Regions from separate parts of the Peribacillus sp. FSL E2-0159 genome, predicted to be linked through region 2. Evidence: riboswitches for the same ligand, from Rfam matches in the RefSeq annotation. Region 2 holds a riboswitch; the other holds the start of a gene.
What was found. A riboswitch is a leader RNA that binds a small molecule or an ion and turns the genes downstream of it on or off. The one in region 2 is predicted to bind FMN.
Positions count from the first base shown of each region.

Region 1: linked by a shared signal. The riboswitch ahead of NYE63_RS18300 (ECF transporter S component) and the one ahead of ribE (riboflavin synthase) in region 2 are both predicted to bind FMN.

Region 1 is NZ_CP152053.1:3,756,651-3,765,506, forward strand. It holds gene NYE63_RS18265 (metallophosphoesterase) at 1-627, opposite strand, end outside; gene NYE63_RS18270 (YpbF family protein) at 723-1,181, opposite strand; gene NYE63_RS18275 (LysM peptidoglycan-binding domain-containing protein) at 1,326-2,144, opposite strand; gene NYE63_RS18280 (CPBP family intramembrane glutamic endopeptidase) at 2,122-2,748, opposite strand; gene NYE63_RS18285 (ATP-dependent DNA helicase RecQ) at 2,738-4,243, opposite strand; gene NYE63_RS18290 (helix-turn-helix domain-containing protein) at 4,243-5,307, opposite strand; gene NYE63_RS18295 (ferredoxin) at 5,597-5,845, shown strand; gene NYE63_RS18300 (ECF transporter S component) at 5,986-6,567, opposite strand; FMN riboswitch at 6,732-6,868, opposite strand; gene serA (phosphoglycerate dehydrogenase) at 7,208-8,782, shown strand.
Region 2 is NZ_CP152053.1:626,348-635,203, reverse strand. It holds gene NYE63_RS03115 (oligoribonuclease) at 1-1,160, opposite strand, end outside; gene ribE (6,7-dimethyl-8-ribityllumazine synthase) at 1,820-2,290, opposite strand; partial or broken gene ribB (3,4-dihydroxy-2-butanone-4-phosphate synthase) at 2,370-3,008, opposite strand; gene ribE (riboflavin synthase) at 3,027-3,665, opposite strand; FMN riboswitch at 3,811-3,941, opposite strand; gene NYE63_RS03095 (TspO/MBR family protein) at 4,145-4,873, shown strand; gene megL (methionine gamma-lyase) at 4,890-6,065, opposite strand; gene NYE63_RS03085 (EamA family transporter) at 6,487-6,786, shown strand; gene NYE63_RS03080 (DEAD/DEAH box helicase) at 6,884-8,020, opposite strand; gene NYE63_RS03075 (ATP-binding protein) at 8,069-8,856, opposite strand, start outside.

The sequences.
Region 1 (8,856 bases), 2.7 Mb from region 2:
GCGAATCTGCCCGCCATGGGTGTGACCTGACAGGACGAGACTAATATGGTGTTCCGGAGTCAACTGTTTCTTGACCAATGGATTATGGCTCACCAAAATCCGAAAATCTTCATTCCCGCAATCCGACAGGGCAAGGTCAAGTCTATCACGTTCTTCCGATATATCATCAATGCCCAGAAGAGCGATTTTGCTGCCATTTTGAGACTCAAAAGAAACAGCTGTATTATCAAGGATTTTCACACCGTGTTTCAAAAGAGCCGCATCCAGTTCATGGAAGTCTCCTTCATAATCATTATTACCCCAAACAAAATATAGGGGACCAAGTTCTTTTAGTTTCAATATATTTTTTTCCACGCGTTCCAAGGGAACCCCGCTTTCCCTAATGTCACCGCCGATTATCACCAAATCTGCCTTGTCACGAGCTTCCTCAATTAATTTGTCCGTAACGATCCGTCGATGAAGATCGGATATGAAAAAAATCCGAACATCGCCAAAGCCTTCAGGAAAGTCTTTGAAATATAAGTCTTGAAAAATAACTCTATCTTGCATTGCCGTACGCCACATGTAAATGATCGTGGCAAATGACAGCAGAATGATGACTAAAAATAATCCAGATAACCATAACATCTTAGTTAAACCTTCTTTCCATCCTTATCCCAAACGTACTTTCATATAACCATAAATCCATATTACCCGCAATTAAATATGATTTAACGCGATCATCATTTATTTTCATGATATAAGTTAATATCATAATTCTTCTTCATCATTTCAAAAATCTTATGGCGACTTTTCCACTCTTCCTCTTTTTCCCATAACTGCTTGCTTTTATTAATGATTTCACAGCGTAGCAATTGAAACTCCTTTTCAGCCTTATCAAGCTTTTTTTTAATTAAAACCATATATCCATATAGACCAATTGCTGCCGCCAAAAAAAGGAAATGGCTAAAATGGTCGACGAAAACACTAAACATACTGAAAAAGGAATAGGAATAAGGTACAACGATATAAAAATAAAGATAAATCATAAAAAAGGCAGCAACAATCATGGTCGCCCATAAGCTTTGAAGGTGTTTCTTTTTAAGTGCCTCGAATTTTTTCTTTCGATCCACGACATTCTGCAGCATTTGTTTTGTTGCTTGATCCGTTTTCTCATCCAATAAAATGATTGTCGGTTCCATCGCATTTCCTCCTCTACTCTTTCAAATCATGATATGAAAGAGTAGAGGAAAAAATGATAAAGTACATATCACGTTTGCCTTGATACTGAACCAAGTCAAACAATTAAAAAACACCCTGCCTATAATAAAGACAGAGTGCCATCGTTATTTCTTGATCGGAATTTTCAATACCTGACCTTTGGAAATTTCATTGCCATTCAGCCCATTCCACTCCCTGATCAGAGCAATCCCTTCCTGTGATTTGTAGTAATTCATGGAAATGCGAAATAATGTTTCTTCACCTTGAACAGTATGTAAGACAACTTTATAACTCTCTTTATCCGATTTCGCTGTTTGAACATTCTCGGCAGCCTTTTTCTTTTCTGCTGCTGCCTTCTTTGCTTTTTCGTCAGCTATTTGCTGTGCTTTGGCTTTTTCCTCAGCTTCTTGCTCCGCTTTGGCCTTTTCTTCAGCTTCTTGCTCCGCTTTGGCCTTTTCTTCAGCTTCTCGCTCCGCTTTGGCCTTTTCCTCAGCTTCTTGCTCCGCTTTGGCCTTTTCTTCAGCTTCTTGCTCCGCTTTGGCCTTTTCTTCAGCTTCTTGCTCCGCTTTAGCTTTAGCCTCAGCTTCTTCTTTTTCTTTCTCAGTTCCAGCCTTTACCGATTCTTTTTCCTTTAAATCATCTGCCGTTGCTGTAGTTGGAATCGATTCTTTATCTTCAAAGACGACTTGGTCACTTTTCGTATTAGGTACAGGCCTATCCTGCAGATATGTATAAAGAGTGTAAAATCCAATTGGAAGTAAAATAAAAAATAACGCTAATAATTGTATCATCGGGAACTTAATCTTCACTTTACTTTTTTTCTTTTTATTCTGGTGGACTTTGCTCCGCTTGGGCAATGATGACTTAGCCTTCTGACGTTCAATTCGCGAACGAAGTTCACCAGCCTGATCGTTTTCTTTTTCATTCTTTTGTACTCGGCTCATTCAAGTCACCCCCTTTCTTGCTAAACCCTCTTTGTTTTTTGTTCCTGATTAAAATACCAAGGATAAAGTCAATCAAAAAGTGGGCCGTTATCGTCACGATGATATTATTAGTCATTTCAAATAGAAAACCGATAAAGAAGCTCAAAACCAAAACATTTAAAAATAAAAACCAATTAAAAAGGTAACGATAATGAACGGCTGCAAAAATGAGGCTGGTAAGTAGCAAACCAAAATGTGTTTGCAACACTCCACGGAATAATACTTCTTCACTTATCGCTACCACTAAAGCTACGACAAAAATCATCGGGTATGACAAATTACTGAAAATGCGTTCGTTAATTCCACCATCATCCTGATAGGAAGATGGCGTCACTTTCATAAGCAATAAGTCAATTAACACGACAATGACTCCAGCGGGAATTCCAATCAGTAAAATGTTCAGGTCATCAAAGATAAATAAGTCGAAAAAAGCAGAACGGTCTTTAAATAAAATAATACCTAAAAAGATGGCTAACGTTAAGAGAATAATTTGTGTAAGAAATAAATTATATAGCAACTGTTTATTTGTAAGTTGTTTAATTATTTCAGCTTGTTTATTTTTCATTGCCATTTTCCTTTTTTAATAAGATATAAGCCAATTCCTTTTTCCACGTGGTAAAGGAATTGACCGGATCCACCTTGACCTCCGGCCATACATCAGCCATTTTTTCGGCATTCATCCCACAGATATCACAGCAGATGGGGTTTACTTCCCGATGCTTTTCTCCAAAGTAGTCCAGTATCCCTAAACGGCGACATTCCTGTGCATATATCCAGTGAAGGAATTTATGTAGCTTTTCTTGATTCCTGGATTTTCTCTCTTGACAATACTCTTTCATCTCTGCCACTTGTTGTAAGTTATTGCCCGTAATAAATTGAGTAAAAAAACGTAGCTGGATTTCGTTCAACGAAAAGGATTGAGACAGCTGTTCTTTTTCTGAGAGGGTCAAATTCACCGGAATTTTTTGTGATGCATTAAGGAAAGTACATACACCTTCTATTTGCGAATCCGTAGGCAGCTGTTGCTCCATCAAATGAAGGGGGAGTCCTTCATCCCCTTCGCTATATAATAAGACAGCCACACTTTGCTTCCGATCCCGTCCCGCCCTGCCTATCTCCTGAAGATATGCTTCCATCGTCGATGGGAGGTGAAAATGTATAACATATCTGACATCAGATTTATTCACACCCATTCCAAAAGCACTTGTTGCACATATAATTTTTAACTGGCCGGAAATGAATTGCTGCTGAATGAGCATTCTTTGTTCCTGTTCCATTCCACCGTGATAATAATTGACACTATCGATCCCGTTTTCCTGTAAAAACCCAGTGACCGATTCAGCCACTTTTTTAGAGGAAAAATAAATAATCCCGCTTCCGGTAAATTTCCTGACAAGCTCCAGCACACGGGCTAGCTTCTCATCATAGCTGAACATTCGCTCGACAATAATTGCAATATTTTCCCGATCAACAGATGAAACTGTTTCCTTGACCTGCCCAATGTTAAGTTTACCAACGATGTCCCTCCGGACCTCATCGGTTGCAGTTGCTGTCAAGGCAAGAGTCAACGGATTGTTCAATTCACGCCTCACTTCTCCTAAATTCAAATAATCCGGTCGGAAGTCATACCCCCATTGTGAGATGCAGTGTGCTTCATCTATGACGAACAAACCTATTTCTATGGATTTTAAGGATTTTATCACACCATCCAGGCTTAGCATTTCAGGAGATAAAAAGATAAAACGATAACTATTTAACCGGTCGAAAGCTTTCCTTTTTTGATTTAGCGTCAAAAAAGAGTTGAGCGTCAATACACTTTTTTCGCCACTCATCTTCAGTTGATCTGCCTGATCCTGCATTAATGATAATAACGGGGAGACAATTAAGACGGTCTTATTTAAAAGATAAGCCGGCAGCTGGTAACATAATGATTTACCTGATCCGGTCGGTAGCATCGCTAAAGTATGACGGCCGGACATCAATGATTCAACCACTTCCTTTTGTCCAGGACGGAATTCATCAAATCCGAATTTTTCTTTGAGGACTCTTTCTATATTCATCATCCATCACCTATTTTCGCAAGTACAAGTCTTATTTGGAAAAAGCTTATCTGTTTATTATCGACCATCTGCTTGATTGCTTTAAGCTTTTTCGTTCCAAGTTCCTTAATAGCTACATCAATTTCCCTCTCATCCTCGATAGTCACATAATCTGAAATCGGAAAACTCTTGTCCGATAAAACAATTTCTACGAGGTGATCTTCAATGGTGTTGACTTTCAATCTACGGATTTCAGATATTTCGCCCAAATTTTTCCCTTCCTGGATGTATCGTAAAGTAGTCTGTGTAGATTGTGTCAAATGAGGATTCCCGCTTCTTTTCCAATCATTGGTTAATGTGGACAAGAGAGGGTAATCCTTTCCCGTTTCCATTTCTGCAAGCATTTGATGCAATGAGTCAAGGAATGTATAGCGAACATACTCTTCTTCTACATCTTTCCTTTTTGCAATCTGTTCAAATGTAAGTCCAATCCTGTTTATTCCGGTTAATTTCAAAATGAAAATGTCTCGTTTCATTTCACTTTGATTTTCTAAAAGGGATATCAGTTCATCATATAGATGTTGAGCAATCAAGGCTCGATCCTGACGATTAGCATGTAAAAATTCCTTTACGAAGATTTGGATTTTGGGATTTCGTTGTATCGGATAAAAACGTCTTTCATTGTGGACAATATGGGATATGGTTTGAATGAGTAAGTTTAACCTCCCCCAGAAAACCGGGGTGATATTGTGATACTTCCAACCATTTATATACGTCGGAAATGGATTATTATTAAAGTAATCGACTAACATTCCCTCACCTTGCATACTAATTTCATATGCATCTGATTTATCCGTTAAATTAATCAAGTCATGCTTAAGTAAATGTTCAATGTTTTGATTTAATTGCTGACGGGTAAATCGAGGTATTGTCCCAAAAATATCCGTTAACCCGAATAAATGGGCATCCTGGATTGTTTGTGACGATTTCTTTCCCTGCAGCATATGGTATATAGCATAAATGGAACGTTCGCCTTGAAATTTTTTTATTGCATATAGAATGATGGCCTGTAGATAATTATTCATGGGACTCACATCCTTGTTTCATTTAACCAATAAACCCATTGTAACAAAAAACTGCAAAAATCGCCGTTATTATTGCTGAATACAAGGGCAATTATGTGACTAAATGACGAATCAAGGAAAGAACAAAGTTAATTATTTCAATGTTTTTTGTTGACATTCCGCTACTGATAGTCATTATCAATACAATTTCTATTGAAAAGTTTGGCATTCGGTCTTACAATAAGAAAGAGATAATAATCTGAAATAAAAAGATTATCAGTTGTTAATCAACTTAGGAGGGGTTATATTCATGGCTAAATTTACTATTGTGGATAAAGAAACATGCATAGCTTGTGGAGCTTGCGGAGCAGCGGCACCAGATATATATGATTACGATGACGAAGGGATTGCATTTGTTACCCTTGACGATAATGAAGGAATCGTTGAAATTCCAGATGTACTTATAGATGACATGATGGATGCATTTGAAGGATGCCCAACGGATTCTATTAAAGTTGCTGACGAGGCATTTGATGGAGATGCACTAAAGTTCGAATAGAGGTACAAGCCATTTTCAATCGAGAATGGCTTTTCTTTTTGCCAAAGTCGCATTACATGCTCTCATACCAAAATTAATTAGAAATAAAAAACAACCGAATATGAATATCCGGTTGTTTTTTATTTCTATCGTAAATGCCATTAAGCATTTTTATATAATGTTTGCTTATTGATCCATGTCTGTAATTTAATGAACAGCAACATGAATACAGATGTGATGAGCACGCCTTTTATCACGTTGAAAGGCAATATTGCCGTCGTAACGAACTTTCTTGACTCGGGTGCCGACATTGCATCCCATCCCATAAAGAAGGTATAAGCCGGTAAGAAGACAAAATAGTTTAAAACACTCATAAATACTGCCATGGAAACTGTCCCCGCAAGTAAAGCGAACGTCATCCCTTTTTTTGAATTGATTTTCTGAAATACATAATAAGTTGGCAAGACAAACAGTATTCCGGCTATAAAGTTAGCGATATGCCCCACAGGTACAGCAGTCAAGGTCCCTGTCATGACTAAATCCAATAGGTTTTTAATGAACTCGACTAGAATTCCTGCCATCGGACCGAAAATCAATGCCGCCATCAGTGCTGGTATGTCGCTAAAATCAACATTGAGAAAAGGCGGGAATCCTGGAAACGGGAAATTTAAAAGCATCAATAAATAAGAAATGCTTCCCATCATGGCAAGTGTGACCGTTTTTTTCACTTTGTTCTTTTTCATAGTTCTCTCTCCTTCTTTTCCGATCTACCTGAAAAAGAGGTTAGGGTTCCAAAATATGTTGATGCTCAATAAAAAACCTTTAATTCCAATAGAATTAAAGGGATAAATTAAAGGTTACATCAAACAAACGTTCAGCAAATAACTGTTGAAACGCACTCAGGAACCTCCATCTTCTCCCATCCAGACTATACTGTCGGCTTTGGAATCACACCAAATCCTGCCTTGTAAGGCTCGCGGGCTTAGAAGAAGAAATTCCTTCATCACCGCCGGTGGGGAATTGCGCCCCGCCCCGAAGATAGACCTATAAAATTTTTTATACTTCCCATTATATCTGAAATTCCTTTTTTTTGATAGCATTTTTTCTCAGTTGATGCTTTTAGGATGAATATCGATCGTCACAGTGAATGGCTTAAAACACATAGCGGTATACTAATTGACAATTCTAAATAATGAAAATTATTTTTTGTATTACGTAAACGAAGACGAATCCTTTTATATCACGGCATTAAACAATTGATATGATGATAATTATTTTATTAAGCGCTTACATCCAGATAAGCCAAATTGACATAACAAGCTTTCCAATTGTAAAATTAACTGAAATTTAAGATAATTCTTTTCCCTAGGAAGGTGTTTAGACGTGTATCGGATTTTAGTAGCAGACGCCATTAAACCAGAAGGACTTGGACCGCTATCAGAGGCATCCAATATTCATCTCATTCAGAAGACCGTAGAGGAAGCTGCAAACGAACTTGATCAAATCGATGCAATTCTTGTGAGAAGTGCGACGAAGGTTTCGGAAGATTTAATGAATCGTATGCCGCAGTTAAAAATTATAGCACGCGCTGGTGTCGGTGTTGATAACATAGACATCCCTGCGGCAACAAAACGCGGGGTTGTCGTGGTTAATGCACCTGACGGCAATACTATTTCAACAGCTGAACATACATTCGCCATGATGGCTTCATTAATGCGCCACATTCCGCAAGCTTATGCTTCACTGAAAAATGGGGAGTGGAAACGTTCTTCATATACGGGAACTGAACTTCGTGGTAAAACATTAGGTATAGTTGGCTTTGGACGTATTGGAGGGGAAATTGCCAAACGTGCTAAAGTGTTTGGCATGAATGTCATTGTCTATGATCCGTTCCTGACTGTCGATCGTGCAAAGAAAATGTCCGTAACGGCCCTGCCATTAGATGAATTGCTTCCTAAAGCAGACATCATTACTGTTCATACACCACTAACGAATGAAACTAGAGGATTAATCAATAAAGAAAAACTGCTTACCTGTAAAAAAGGGGTTTATGTACTGAACTGCGCCCGTGGTGGAATTCTAGACGAAGATGATTTATATGAAATGTTAGTTGAAGGACATGTTGCAGGGGCTGCACTGGACGTTTTCGTCGAAGAACCTCCAATTGGCCATAAACTCCTTGAACTGGATAGCGTCATTGCTACACCGCATCTAGGTGCTTCCACAAAAGAAGCCCAATTAAATGTTGCCGTACAGGTTGCCCAAGAAGTATTGACCTATTTCGAAGGGAATCCAGTCTCAAGTTCAATCAACCTTCCAGCCATATCTAAAGAAGTGTTTGAAAAATTACAGCCATTCTATCAACTTGTTCAGCAAATGGGATCCATTGCTTCTCAGTGCATGAATGAAGGTATTCAGGAAATCTCCGTTACGTATGCAGGGGAATCATTGGATTTCGATACAGCGATTCTTACAAAAAGTCTAATCTCTGGCTTTTTCAGATCAAGAGTTGATGCATCAGTCAATGAAGTGAACGCCTTGTTGATCGCAAAAGAGCGTGGCATAACCGTTGGTGAAAAAATCTCTGCGGACTCTTTAGGTTACTCGAATTTGATCAGCCTTAAAGTAAAAGGTGACAACCGTGAATTAACAATCAGTGGGACCTATATCGAAAATTACGGTTCTCGGATTGTAAGTTTGAATGGTTTCAAAATCGACTTTCATCCAGAATCGAATTTACTTTATATCCAGCATACCGATAAACCTGGTGTAATCGGTAACGTAGGTAAGGTCTTAGGTGATCACGGAGTGAATATCGCCACCATGCAGGTTGGCCGAAAAGAAGCTGGCGGGGAAGCCATCATGGTTTTGAGCTTTGATTTACCATTAGAAGACAACATGAAACAATTTTTAATGGAAACAGAAGAAATTACATTCATGGCCCGTATTTCATTATAAGAAGAAAAAAGTGCCCGTAAGCGCGGGCACTTTTTCTATGAATGCAAGGGGCTTTTTCCAACCATTGACAGGGT
Region 2 (8,856 bases):
TTATTGACAAACTCTTCATATCTTTCATCATGAGCCAGCCATGCAGAGTATTTCCGCTTCATGTACTTTTCCGCTTCCGCAAATGTATCGAATGTTTTTTTCTGTTGTTTTCCGTTGATTTCAACAATCCATTCCTCTTCTTCATCCTCATAGATGAATATGTCCTGTTTGTCTCTCGTTGAATATAGGCAACCCTCTGGGGATTCTTTTACATTCAATTGATTCTTATGTGCGTCCCGTTTAAGTGGCTCGGCATGGAATGTCTTTTCGACATATTGGCTATATGCCTTTTCGGACATGGTACAACCAGCAGCTTTTTGGTGGCCGCCCCCATCGTACTTGCCAGCAACCTCAGAAACATCTATATCATCGTGGATTGTCCGGAAGCTGATTCTTTTACTTCCTACCATCAAGATGGCTATATAATCCAGATGTGAGAACTCTTTCGACAGTTCATTACCCAATTCTGAGTGGTATGACTCTGCATGTACCACACCAGCTGTATGGGGTCCGACCGTAGCCTGATAGACTTCCCTTTTTTTCCTGTTTATGTACCGATCTACCCGACTCTCTTCAACATTCAGAAGGGTTTGCTCAACTTCATCAAAAGTAAAGCTTTCAGCTGTCGAAAGCTTATTTGCGATTTTCATTTCGAATTCCTCTATCGGAATCATGAAAAACAGGTCATTCAATCGTTTTGCCGTTGTATTTTTATTGACTTCCCATTCCCAGGTATCGTATTGACGGACCAATTCAACGAATTCAGCGACAATGCTTGAAGGTTCCAGCAATTTATTTTCAACTGCATACTGATAGAATAATGATGTCGCTGCCGTCTGTTTACCATCTTCCTGTTCGACAGTTACAGATGCCCAATCATGTTCGTTCAAATGAAGTGCTGACTTATGATGATCAATCAGCAGCGCCTTGCCTCCATCTTCCACAAACTGAGTAATCATTTTTTCGTTATCTTCATCAACCGATAGATCAGTTACGATCAATGTATCTTCAATCTTAGCCTGTTCAAGAAATGCTCCTACATTCTGATTAAGGCGACCAATCGAATTATAACTAACCACTACTTCTTCCCCGAATGCCAGCTTAGCTACAATGCCGCAGCCGACTCCATCTAAATCATTATGTGTAAAGAGATGGTACACACAAACCCCTCCTAATAACTAATAAATTTACTTTTCCCTAAAGACATGAATTTCAATTGCAATCTTTACAATTGTAGCATAATCATATCCGCATATTTTATCATGCTTCCATTACGTGATGCTTTTGTTCTGTTTTTTTATCGAAAATCCCCTAATAATTCTTTATTTCCCATAATTTATACCACTCTACTTCTAAGTTTGATTGGAATCGCATCCATATACGTCTCGTTGTTAGAATTAGAAAAGAGTAGGACAGATGAAATCAAACAATCGATCATGCTTAATGAAATCACCCGGTCCGTTAAAGGATTGACCGACTTTTATAACGGGCTTCAAAAAAACGTCCATACTAGAAGGGAAAATATCGAGGAAGTCACAAAAGAGATCAACCAAATATTAGAATAGACCAGTTTGATAATGGCAAAATCCGAGGAAGTGCACAGCAACAAATGAAGCCAATGTAGATTTCATCATAGAAGAGAATGCCGCTTCCCATGTAGAAGTTGCGGCGAGTGCCGAAGATCAGCATTCGCTAATCATCAATAGCTAGGAACTTTACGAACTATGAAGAATTGCTTAATGGTTTAAGAAAGTTGACATGATCCGGAACAACAAAAAAAAGCCGCAGGAATGTTAACCTGCGACTTCCTTATGTGAAATCACTGTTCTATCAATTTTCCAAGGTTGGCCATTTCAATGGCACTAACCGCAGCTTCATAGCCTTTGTTACCTGATTTTGTTCCTGCACGTTCAATGGCTTGTTCAATATTCTCAGTTGTCAGCAAACCGAAGATAACCGGTACACCTGTTTCCAATGAAACGGAAGCCATGCCTTTAGCTGCTTCATTGCAGACATAATCATAATGTGAAGTAGCACCTCTGATTACCGTTCCAAGACCGATTACGGCATCATATTTACCTGTATTCACAAGTTTCTTAGCAATTAACGGAAGTTCAAAAGCACCCGGGACCCACGCGATGTCAACATCATTCTCATCAACACCATGACGCTTAAGGCCATCCAATGCCCCTCCTAAAAGCTTGCTTGTGATAAACTCATTAAATCTTCCTACCACGATACCGACTTTCAATCCTGATCCGATTAATTGTGCTTCAATAGTTTTCCCCATGTCCAATTCCTCCTAATTTTTAAAAACAATATCATTTTTTTCATGTTAAGATTTAATTCCTTAAAATCCTTCAAGCTTTTGGGATGTTTAGTTCAAGTTCCTGTTTCCCGATTGTATCATTTTGTTGAAGATACCGAATCAAATCGGCTATCGTAATGAATTTCAGGTTGAATTTATCAGCGATGACTTCTAAATCGGATACACGGGCCATCGACCCATCTTCATTCATGATCTCACAAATGACACCAGCTGGAGCGGCACCGCATAACTTTGCCAAGTCCACCGATGCTTCCGTATGTCCTGCCCTCCTTAATACGCCGCCTTCTTTAGCGACTATCGGAAAAGTGTGACCAGGCCTTTGGAAATCTTCAGCGACCGAATCTTCATTAAGAAGCTCGAGGATGGTCAAGGACCTTTCAAAAGCACTGATTCCTGTAGAGGTGCTTTTATGATCGACACTTACCGTAAAAGCAGTGCCATGATGATCGGTATTTTCTCCTACCATAGGATGCAGTTTCAATTTCTCTGCCAGTTCTTCAGTGATGGTTGTACAAATCAAACCACGTCCATGAGTCGCCATGAAATTAATCGCTTCCGGTGTCGCCTTTTCGGCCAACACTACAAAATCCCCTTCATTTTCACGGTCTTCATCATCGGATACGATTACTACCTTGCCAGCCTTCAAATCTTCTATTGCCTCTTCTATTGTATGGAACATCATTACACCGCCCTTTTATTAGAATCCATGCTCTGCCAAAAACTCTAAATTCAGTCCTGGTTTTGGATTGCCATTTTTCATTTGATGTATTATATATTTCCCTATCATGTCGTTTTCGATGTTAACGATATCGCCAGCCGCTTTTTGTCCCAATATGGTGTCCTGATGAGTCAATGGAATCAATGATACAGTTAAAAGGTTCCTTTCGATTCCAAATATCGTCAAGCTCGTTCCATCAATGGCCACGGAACCTTTTGGAATGCAAAAGGTACTAAGCCCTTCTTCCAATTGGATTACATAATATACGGCATTTTCTTTCCGTTCTTTTTTTATGATTGTTCCGGTTCCGTCGATATGACCTGAAACAAAATGACCGCCAAACCTTCCCTGTGCACTCATGGCTCGTTCGAGATTAACAGGTGATCCCAATTTTAACGTCCGGATCGAGGAAACCTTGACCGTTTCCGGCATCACGTCGACCGTAAACAAACTTTTAGTGAAGGACGTTACCGTTAAGCAAACTCCGTTGACTGAAATACTATCCCCCAGATGCACATCTTCAAGGATTTTTTCAGAACGAATCGATAACTCCATACTGCTTTTTCCTTTTTTCAAGGAATGTACGGTACCGATATCCTCAATGATTCCCGTAAACATGTTTTTCCCCCTTTTATAAAATATAAAAAACCCCTTAGGATGACCTAAGGAGTTAGCAGGAGAAATGAGTGAAAAAAATTGTATACCTAAAAAGCCTAATATTTTCATTTCGAAAAATTAGGCGTACGTATACACTTGGGTTCCACACGTCCTTCTCCCATCCAGACTGTACTGTCGGCTTTGGAATCTCACCAAATCCTGCCTTTAACAGGCTCGCGGGCTTAGAATTTCTTCATCACCGCCGGTTGGGATTTTCACCCGACCCCGAAGGACTAAAATAATATGAATCTTTGAATATTTTATCACCATAAAGTGAAGATGTAAAATTTCTAACCTTAAATGGTTCAATTGTTACAGGAACTTCCTCTCTTTATGAAAAAATGACCCCCAAGTACCCCCGGTGTGCTCCAAAAAGGTTAACCAGGCTAAATATGTGGAATAAGGTTAGCAGGATCACAATTCATACAAGGAGGAAGCCCATGATTATTTCCATCATTAACTTGATTTTCTATCTGTTCGTCGTCACGATGAATTTTTTAGCCAATTTCCTGCCATTGAACGGCCAAACATCAGGAGAGATTTCCGATAAACTGGATGTCCTTTTCACTCCTGCCGGTTATGTATTTTCCATATGGGGCTTAATCTATTTTCTGCTCGCCATCTGGGTATTCAGGCAGTTTTTAAGTAAACATCAAAACAGCCCTGCTTATAAGGCATCCTTCCCTTGGTTCGCTTTAAGCTGTGTCCTAAATGGCGCTTGGCTTTTGGCTTGGCACTATGAGCACTTTTTATTATCCGTATTCATTATCATTGCTCTGTCGGCCACTTTAATGGTCATTTATACAAACATAAAAAAAGTGGAGCACACTACTTTCGACCTATTTCCGTTTTCCGTTTATACAGGCTGGGTAAGTGTTGCAACCATCGCTGACATTTCTTATTACCTCACCTATATCAAATGGGACAGTTTTGGGCTTTCCAGTTTAACCTGGACGATCATCCTGCTGATTGCAGCAACAATCCTGGCCTTTGTCTTTGCAGGTAAAAACCGGGATTGGTGCTATCCTCTCGTATTTGTTTGGGCGTTCATAGGGATCGGGATACGAAATAGCGCCGCCTATCCGGTAATCACAGACGTTTCTTATATCCTGGCAGCCATCACTTTTATCGTATCCATCACCATATTCATTAAAAATAGAAGGAACTGAATAAGGAATATGGTAGTTAAAATGCTTGCTGAATATCTTCCCAGACGTCCTGCCAAGCTTCAAGGCCAACTGAGAGACGGACCAGTTGGTCACTGATGCCCATTTGTTCACGCGAATCTTTAGGAATGGCAGAATGCGTCATGGTAGCGGGATGCTGGATCAATGTTTCGGCATCCCCCAAACTTACAGCAATTTTGATAAGTTTCAATTTATTGAGGAATTCCTGTGCATCCTGTTTTGTGCCATGCAATTCGAAAGAGATAAGGCCGCCGCCATGTTTCATCTGTTTTTGCATTATATAATGATTCGGTGAAGCATCATCACCTGGATAATATACCTTTTTCACCTTTGGATGTTTCTTAAGTTCTTGAAAGATTGCCATTGCATTGTCCGAATGACGGTCCATCCTGACAGGCAAGGTCTTTAACCCCCGCAATAGTAACCAAGCATCGAATGGTGAAATGATTCCACCGATATCTTTCTGTGTAGTTCCAGCTACATGATTCATGAATTCCTTTTTACCGACGACAAGGCCCGCAACGACATCCCCATGCCCGCAAAGATATTTCGTAGCGCTATGAAGGACGATATCACAGCCATATTCAAGCGGCCTCTGTAGGTAGGGCGTCGAAAACGTATTATCGACTACGACCGTCACATTATATTCCTTCGCAACTCTCACCACCATCTGTAAGTCAATCAATTTCATCGTCGGATTGATTGGGGTTTCTACATATATGCAGGTCGTTTCCGGCCGGATCATATTCCTTACCTGTTCTTCTGTATCCATTTCACAAAAATCATGAGTGATGCGGTATTTATTTTTCATTAGCTGCAGAAGGCCAAATGTACAACCATATAACCCCTGTGAGCACAGGATGTGGTCATCTGTTTTTGTTAACGCAAAAAGTACTGCTGAAACAGCAGCCATCCCTGAACCGAAAGCAAGGCCAGCTTCCCCACCTTCCAAAGCGGCAATCTTTTCTTCAAGCACTTGTACCGTTGGATTTCCAAGGCGAGAATAAATATATCCATCTTCCAAACCAGCAAATCGCCGTTCCCCTTGCTCGGCATTTTCGAAAGTGAATGTCGAGGTTTGGAATAAGGGTGTTGCCAAGCTTCCTAAATGTTTCTTCGAGTCATATCCTTCATGGATGACTGCAGTTTCAAACTGTTTATACTTTCCTGTCATACCGTCTCCTCCTAACCTATGTCTATTGCTATCATATGTCAAAAAACCATATAAAGGAAGCGTTTTCATTCATGATTATCCCCCATTAATGAACTCTTGAATTTAGTAAATGTGATACTATTTCACAATCAAATATTTATAATGGAAGATTTTAGGTGTTCAACAGATGAACAAATTCATTTTTGGTTTTCTGGTCATTTTAACGACTGCTTTAATGGGGTCATCATTCGCAATAGGAAAAATTGGTTTAGCGTATACTTCCCCAATTTACTTGTAGCGATTCGTTTCATCCTAACACAATGGTCGGGGTTCTGCTCGGCTTAATCGGCGTCTTTATAACAATGGGCGCACATCTTGATTTGAAGACCGGCCCCCTCCTTGGATTGATGTAAGCCATTTCTTGGTCCATATCAACCCTATTATGAAAAATTTGGGACATACTTTCGACACTTGGGTCATGACAGCCTATCAAATGCGGTGCGGGGGTATTCTCCTGCTCATTGGATCATTTCTTTTTGAATTGCCCTTTTTCAAGATTACCCAGGCATCCATCATTATTTTGTCTTGGCTGGCCATCATGGCATCCATCGTTCAATTTTCGGTTTGGTATTTCCTATTACAAAAGGGTGATCCAGCAAAAACAAGCGCTTTCCTATTTCTAGCTCGCTTTTTCGGTGTCCTATCTGGCTACCTCTTGCTGGATGAGCCTGTTCACTGGTAGGTGTGGATTCTGCAAAATGAGCAACTTTTTAATTTTTAATCTTAACGTGCATTTTAAAAAAAAAGAGACAGCCGCCATGGCCGTCCCTTTTTCCGAATCATTCATCGACTACGATGTTTCCACCATAGAAGGTTACTCTCGTTAATGGAATCTCCAGTTCACGAGCCATTTTTTTCAACTCTCGCTCTTCTCTTTCCGTTACGATTGAAATGACAGTGCCATCTGCACCTGCACGCCCAGTTCTCCCAGATCTATGGATATACTGTTCAACGTTGTCAGCCATATCAATATGAACGACCGCAGTAAGACCTTTAATATCAAGCCCCCTTGCCGCTACATCCGTTGCTATCAGCATTGGGGATTTTCCGGAACGAAGCTTGCGCAGCGCTTTCTCCCTGTCAACTTTATTGGATTCACCGTGAAGCACGCCCATTTCAATACCTTTATAACTCAACTTTTCATGTAAGACGCTCAGCTCTGCTATATCATTCAGGAAGGCAAGGGCCTTCACATCTTTAAGTCTTGTGATTTTCTCGAGAATCTTGGACTTTTCCCGTCTCTCAACAACAAAGTAAAGATGGTCCACCTTTGATTCCATTTTTTCATGCTTATCGACCTTGATCATTTCGGGTTCATTCATGAATCCCCGGGCCGCTTTTTCCGTTTCCTCTGGCAGGGTAGCTGAAAAAACCATGATTTGCCGGTCTTTTAGCGTAGTTTTAATAATATTGTTGATCGTTCCCATATGCTCCGGAGTGATCAATTGGTCACCTTCATCAAGTACTATCGTCTTAACTTCATGCATCTTCAATTTCTTTTGGGCAATCAATTCGTAAATCCGTCCCGGTGTTCCAGCAATCACCTGTGGATGCTTTTTCAGTTTGTCCAACTGCCTTTTCACATTAGCACCGCCGATGAATGCTGCACCCGTTATGCCGCTTCCCTCTGACCAAATGCGAATTTCTTCATTGATTTGCATGACCAGTTCTCGTGATGATGCCAGAATCAAAGCTTGGGGCGATTTTTTTTCAGGATCTATCTTTTCCAGCAATGGCAGTAAATATGCTAATGTTTTTCCTGTACCAGTCGGTGATTCGGCCATGATATCTTTTCCCTCGACAATCACGGGAATCGCTTTCGTTTGAATCGGGGTAAGTTGTCCGAATCCGGACTTTTTCCAGACCTCTTGTATATATGGTTTTCTATCGTTCACTAATGCAGGTAATTCGCTCATATCGTTCTCCTTTAATATAAAACTTTTCCTATCTTTTCATAGTACCATTTATTCTTGTCCAGTAGCCAACGGAATACGAATTGTAACCGTCGTCCCTTTGTTTATCTCACTTTCAAAATGCATTTCCCCCTGAAGGCGATGAACGATCTTCCGGCAAATTGCAAGCCCGATCCCTGTGCCCTTTTCCTTCGTCGAATAAAAAGGCTCACCAATCCGTTCAAGTCGCTCGGGCACCATACCCATGCCATTATCACTCACGCTGACCACAGCTTGTCCATCGATGATTTGCAGCGATATGTCAATCTCCCCATTATCCTCAATCGCTTCAATGCTGTTCTTGACGATATTGATTATCAACTGTTTAAGTTCAATTGAATCAGCCATAATATAAATCGGTTCGGCGGTTTTAACCCTGAACCCCATTTCGATATTATTCAAATTCGTTTCTGCTTTCATCAACGTGAATACCTGTTGTAAACTGTCGGCCAGATCGATCCTGCAAAATGCGACATCCTGTTTCTTCCCGAGTACCAAAAGTTCACTTGAGATAATATTAATTCGGTCAATTTCCTTCAACATGATATCAGAATGCAGCGGGTTTACTTCCTGGGTCATATCCATTAACTGCACAAATCCTTTTAACGATGTCAGCGGATTCCTTATCTCATGTGCGACGGCCGCAGCCAGATGTCCGATTACAGATAGCTTTTCAGACATGATCATCAATTCCTCTTCGCGCCGCAATTCAGTAATATCCCTAACGATTGCATATACTCCAAGCACTTCCGCTTGAACGATGATCGGTAAAAAGGTTACACGGATTATCCTTTTTTCAT